One region of the Paenibacillus sp. FSL R7-0312 genome, then DNA from elsewhere that is predicted to be linked to it. Evidence: riboswitches for the same ligand, from Rfam matches in the RefSeq annotation. Region 1 holds a riboswitch; the other holds the start of a gene.
What was found. Region 1 has a riboswitch for glycine ahead of MKX70_RS06480 (amino acid permease). Riboswitches for the same ligand answer to the same signal wherever they lie in the genome.
Positions count from the first base shown of each region.

Region 2: linked by a shared signal. The riboswitch ahead of gcvT (glycine cleavage system aminomethyltransferase GcvT) and the one ahead of MKX70_RS06480 (amino acid permease) in region 1 are both predicted to bind glycine.

Region 1 covers NZ_JBBORE010000001.1:1,495,999-1,499,254, forward strand. The annotation lists gene MKX70_RS06470 (carbohydrate ABC transporter permease) at 1-467, opposite strand, end outside; gene MKX70_RS06475 (ABC transporter permease) at 482-1,462, opposite strand; glycine riboswitch at 1,709-1,788, shown strand; gene MKX70_RS06480 (amino acid permease) at 1,939-3,256, shown strand, end outside.
Region 2 covers NZ_JBBORE010000001.1:1,978,117-1,981,372, reverse strand. The annotation lists gene MKX70_RS08580 (flagellar motor protein MotB) at 1-115, shown strand, start outside; gene MKX70_RS08575 (hypothetical protein) at 200-832, shown strand; gene gcvH (glycine cleavage system protein GcvH) at 919-1,311, opposite strand; glycine riboswitch at 1,496-1,591, shown strand; glycine riboswitch at 1,595-1,694, shown strand; gene gcvT (glycine cleavage system aminomethyltransferase GcvT) at 1,830-2,951, shown strand; gene gcvPA (aminomethyl-transferring glycine dehydrogenase subunit GcvPA) at 2,951-3,256, shown strand, end outside.

The sequences.
Region 1 (3,256 bases):
AGGCCGGGCAGGATCAGTGCAATCAGCGAGTCCTTCAGATCCAAATAATTAACGTACAGCAGGTAGAAAGGGACAAGCCCTCCCGAGAACAGCATAGTGATCAGCAGGTAGAAACTAAAAGCCTTTTTAAAGGGAAAGTCCTTCCGGTAGAGGGGGTACGCGTACAGAGCAATCAATAGTACTGCCAGAAGGGTTCCGGTAAGCGTAACGGTCAAGCTGATTCCATAAGCTTTGACCAGCGTCTGCGAATGGTTGAACAGATATTGGTAAGCGGTCAGGTCAATCTTCTCGGGCCAGAATTTATACCCCTGCAGCGTTAACGTTTTCTCGTTGGTTAAGGAAATGGCGACAATGAGCAGAATAGGCAGGATGCAGGCCAGACTGAAGGCAGTGAAGAAGATGTTCAGCACAATCTGGGCGCTCTTGGAGCCTTTGGGATAGGCGCGGGTTCGGGTTGCAGTAGTCATTAAGATCCTCCGTTCTAGAAAAGTGCCGTATCGCGGTTCAGCTTGCGGGCCAGACTGTTCGCCCCGATAACAAGGAAGAAGCCGATGACGGATTGATAAAAGTTCGCCGCAGAGGACATACCCAGATCATTGAGCTGAATTAACCCCCTGTATACATAGGTGTCGATGACATCCGTAGTGGAGCGCAGCGCACCGGAGTCCAGCGTAACGTGGTAGAACAGCCCGAAGTCGGAGCGGAAAATACCGCCCATGTTGAGAATGGTGAGAATGACCATGATAGGCGTAAGGAGCGGCAGCGTAATTCGGGTGATCTGCTGCCACTTGCTGGCGCCGTCCACCACCGCAGCTTCATACAGCTCCTCGCTGATGCCGGTGATCGCGGCCAGATAGATGACACTGCCGATGCCGATCGAGTGCCACATCTTGGTGAGCCACAGAATATAGGGCCATGCATTGGGATGCATATAAGCATTGACTGAGGAATGGCCGAACAAGGGCAGAATATGCTTGACCAGGAAGCCGTACTCCGGGTGCAGGAAGGCGTAGACTATGAAGCTGACGACAACCATGGACAAGAAATTCGGCATAATCATAACAGTCTGGAAGAAACGGGAGGCCAGCTTGCTGCGAACCTCGTTGATCGCAATGGCCAGGGATACAGAGAGGATGAGCCCTGAGATAATGAAGACAACGTTGTAGCCGATGGTGTTAATGGTCACGCGCAGGGCATCGGATGTGGCGAAGAGGAACCGGAAGTTGTCGAGTCCCGCCCATGGACTGCCCATAATGCCGTCAACATAGTTGATATTCTTGAAAGCAATGAATAATCCGAACATCGGGATGTAACAGTTGATGAAAAAAATAATTGCGGTTGGCAGCAGCATGAGCAGCAGCACCCGGTATTTCACAATGTTCCGCAGCAAACGGCCAAAGCTGCCCTGCTGCTGTGAAAGGGGCTGCTTGGTCAAAGCTTTTACGGTTGAAGGATTTGCCATTGGTTCTAACCTCGCTCTACATAATCTGGATGAATTTATTATAGTAGAGGAGCAGATACGAATTCTCTCTTGCAGATGACCCCGTTTATTCAAAAGTTACCTCATGTTGAACTCTTGAACATTGCGACTTTTTTCACAGAATATCTCTCACATGCCGAGTAATATGTTAGAATATCAGAATGCATTAACGCTTCACCAATTTAATACATCACACGGGCTATGATTGCTATGGATCACACTATAGCAGGAGCAGCTTCTGGAGAGACTGCGGGAGACCGCAGCGCCGAAGGGTTCACAATCTCAGGCAAAAGGACAGAAGAGTACGGAATTTGTATTTGTTATGCTGATTCTTTACGGTCAGCAGCGCAGGTAGCTTATTTTGATATTCTTATGAACCGGGAGATTGGATGACATCCAATCTCTTTTTTATGTTATTTGGCAGCATAGCGTTGTACACATTAAGGGGGAAAAAGGCAATGGCACAGACAGAATTAAAGAGAGATTTGGCGAACCGGCATGTACAGCTGATCGCTATCGGCGGCACGATTGGCACAGGGTTATTCCTGGGATCGGGCAGAGCGATTCAGCAGGCCGGCCCGTCCATTATGATCACGTATTTACTCGTGGGGATTGCCGTGTTTTTTGTGATGCGGGCGCTGGGAGAGCTGCTGCTCTCGAAGGCGGGGTATCAATCTTTTACAGACATTGCTGAGGATTACTTGGGGCCGCGCGCGGCATTCATTACGGGCTGGACCTACTGGTTCTGCTGGATTATGACGGCGATGGCGGATGTGATTGCGGTGGGCGTCTATGTGCAGTACTGGTTCGATATCCCGCAGTGGGTACCGGCAGTCATCTGCCTGATTATTCTGTTAGGACTCAATCTGCTAACGGTCAAAAGCTTCGGCGAACTCGAATTCTGGTTTGCCCTAATCAAAGTCGTCACGATTCTTGCCTTAATCGGCCTGGGAATCATTCTGCTGGTCATCGGGTTCAAGACGGATGCAGGATCGGTGAGCGTTCGCAATCTCTGGGAGCACGGGGGCGTGTTCCCGAACGGTGTTAAGGGCTTCTTATTTTCCTTCCAGATGGTTGTGTTCGCTTATGTCGGTGTGGAGCTTGTGGGTGTATCAGCCGCAGAAACAGCGGATCCGGAGAAAAATATCCCCTCGGCGATTAACAAGATTCCTCTGCGGATTCTCTTCTTCTATGTGGGCGCGCTCTTCGTGCTGCTGTGCATTAACCCGTGGACCCAGCTCAGTGCGGCTGAAAGTCCTTTTGTGCGAACCTTCAGTCTAGTCGGGATTCCAGTTGCTGCGGGCATTATCAATTTCGTCGTCTTAACCTCAGCGGCTTCCGCCTGCAACAGCGGGATGTTCTCGACCAGCCGGATTCTGTATAATCTGAGTCGAAGAGATCAGGCATCCCCGCAGCTCGGCAAGCTGAACCGAAATCATGTGCCCGCGAACTCATTATTTATTTCTACATTTGTAATATCGGCCGGGGCGCTGCTCAGCAAGATTATTCCAGGCCAAGCGTTCGGCATCGTTACAACGATCAGCGCCATTTGTTTCATCTGGGTGTGGGGTGTTGTGCTCGTATGTCATATCAAGTATAAGAAGAACCGCCCGGACTTACATGCCTCGTCCAAATTCAAAGCACCGTTCACACCTGTTATCAATTATGCGGTTTTAACGTTGTTTGCCGCCATTTTGATCATTATGCTGTTCGCAGATGAGACCCGTCCGGCGCTGCTGTGTACGCCTCTATGGTTCATTCTGTTGTTCGTCCTGT
Region 2 (3,256 bases), 480 kb from region 1:
GTATGCCGGTTACGCGGATACCAGACCTGCCTACGATAACGCTACCGTTGAAGGGCGGCAGAAGAACCGCCGGGTTGAACTCATTGTCCTGCGGCAGCTTCAGGAGGAAGAATAACACGTATCTGCAAGCGAATCAGCTCAGAAATCTGCAGATGAGAAGGCACGGCAACCATTTGCTAGTACAAGGAGATTGAACGCTATGCAGACTACAAACGGAACGACACCGGATGCCACCCATTTTCTCTATTTTCTGCGGCAGCTGGTTTCACTGATCATGATTGTTTTTGCTCAGGGAATCATCACCTTCTTCATTGGTTTATTATCTGTATTTATGATGTTCTTCTCCTCCGATTACTTCTGGGGCGACCTAGCCCATGTGTATCCACCCGATAAACTGATGTATATAGGCATGGACTTCCTTATTGCCGGCGCAGCCTTTGCCCTGCCCTGGCTCGGGGTCTGGTGGATGCTCTACGGGCTGTCCGAGGATGGACGCATCCGCTGTTTCCCACTTCTTTTACTCTTCGCCTATCTGACATTTGTGATCCTCTTTCTGCAGATCAATCCGGTCTATAACCCGGAAGCCATGATCCCTTCCTCCGCCGGGGAATCCACCTTTCTGGTCTGTATGGGCATGTCTGCCGTGGTGCTTTTCCCGTTTTATTCGGCCGGTGTGTATTACTTCGTACTTAAACCCAATACCCGTCCCAGAAAAAGATACCGGTTCCTATTGCTGTGCCTTATCTTTGCCGTTGCCGGTCTGGCTCTGCTGCCCGCCCTTTGGCACTTGGCGCCAAGTATTTATCCGGGGCTGCTTAGCTTTCCGGAGTGATACAGAAACGAAAAAAGACAGACCTCTCACATTAGTGACATCTAATGTAATAAGAGAAGCCTGCCATGTTCATCTGTGCGTAAAAACTATTCCCCAACCAATTCCTTATAACCAGCCGCATCCAGCAGGCCCGATACTGCATCCGCGAACTCACCATCAAGCTCCAGCTCAAAAATCCAACCGCCGCCGTATGGCTGATCATTGATCAGCTCCGGGCTGGATTCGAGTGCGTCGTTGATCTTGGTTACCTTGCCGGATACCGGCGAGTACAGCTCCGACACCGTCTTGACAGACTCGATACTGCCTACGCTATCGCCCGCGGAAATGGCTGCGCCGACTTCAGGAAACTCAACAAACACGATGTCGCCCAATAAATGCTGCGCATGATCCGTAATTCCCACACGTACTACGCGTCCTTCACCCTGCTGTGCCCATTCATGCTCTTCGCTGTATAGCAGGTTGTTAAGCACTTCACTCATTTCAAAGCCGCCTCTTTTCCACATTTGGAGTTCTAAATTTAGTTATAGCCTAAGTTATCACCTTGCCTAATGTCAATATAACTGACAGGAAAATTAAATTTGTCATCTTTTTGACGTTTTTTGATTGACAGCGTGCTTGTAAACCCGGTTTAATGGAGTCAGTAGAAAAACATATGGTTTGCGAATGATGGCATAGGGAGAGACTGACCCTCAGGGGCAGCGCCGAAGGAGTAAGCCCGGGATGGGTGAATCTCTCAGGCAAAAGGACCTTTGCCGGACGCATCTCTGGAGAGCATCCACAGCCTGGACAACAGGAAACGGATCACCAACGGGGAAACCTGCGGGCAGGATAGCAGGGTAACTCTCAGGTACAAAGGACAGAGCGAAAGTCAATTTATGCGTTAGTGCATAATGGCTTTCGCCTGTCCTTTTTTATATTTTTAGCTGAAACAGATACTGCGCTTATAAGGCGGCATTACCGTTTCTGCTTACATGTAAACAGACTAAGGGGTGACACGATGGAGTCTTTGAGAAGAACGCCTTTTTATGATCTCTATGCCGCTTATGCGGAGTCCAGATGCATTGATTTCGGCGGCTGGGAGCTGCCGGTGCAGTTTACTGGCATCGTTAAGGAACATGAAGCAGTCCGCCAGCAGGCCGGACTGTTTGATGTATCGCATATGGGTGAATTCATGGTTGACGGCAGCGGCGCTGAAGCCTTCCTGCAGCAGATGACCACCAATGATGTCAGCCGCCTAGCAGACGGCGCAGCGCAGTATACCCTGATGCTCTATCCGAATGGCGGCGTAGTAGATGATCTGCTGGTGTACCGCCTGGGCCATGAGCGCTACATGCTGGTCGTCAATGCCTCCAATATCGACAAGGACTTCCAGTGGCTGGAGGAGCATCTCACCGCTGAATTCAGCGGTGTCAGCCTGAAGAATGTCTCTGATGAGACGCTGCTGCTCGCTCTGCAGGGTCCGCTGGCTGAGATGATTCTGGCCGAAGTTACCTCTGCCCCGCTTGCAGAGCTGAAGCCCTTCCACTTCATCGAACACGCCGAGGTCTGCGGCGTTTCTGTACTGCTCTCCCGCACCGGCTATACCGGTGAGGACGGCTTTGAGCTGTACGCCCCCGTCCACACAGCGGCTGCACTCTGGAATGGTCTGCTGGCCGCAGGCGCGCCGCATGGCCTGACCCCTGCCGGACTCGGCGCACGCGACACGCTCCGCTTCGAAGCCAAGCTGCCGCTGTACGGCCAGGAGCTCTCGGCGGATATTACGCCGCTCGAAGCGGGTGTCCAGTTCTTCGTGAAGCTGGACAAAGCCGGTTTCATCGGCCGCGATGCCTTGCTGAAGCAGAAGGAAGCCGGCCTCCCGCGCCGCCTTGTGGGGCTTGAAATGATCGACCGCGGGATTCCCCGCTCCCATTATCCCGTATATGCAGACGGTGTGAAGATCGGTGAAGTCACAACCGGTACCCAATCCCCGACGCTGAAGCGGAATCTTGGACTTGCCCTGCTGGATGCTGCCTATACTGAGATCGGCACAGAGGTGTATGTGGAGATTCGCGGCAAGCAGCTGAAGGCTGCCGTGATCAGAGCCCCGTTCTACAAAAAGATCCAAGGAGTGAAGCCGTAATGAAGCACCGCTATCTGCCTATGACGGAGCAAGACCGCGCAGAGATGATGGAAACTGTAGGGATTCAGTCCATCGATGAACTATTCGCTGATATCCCTCAATCTGTCCGCTACCAGGGAACGATGCCAATGTCCGGCCCGCTGGACGAATATGCGCTGCTGCGCCATATGAAGGGTCTGGCTGACAAGAATGCCGACTTTGATACCCATGCCAGCTTCCTTGGCGCCGGACTCTATGACCACCACATTCCTGTTGTCATTAACCATATTATTTCCCGTTCAGAATTCTATACCGCCTACACCCCC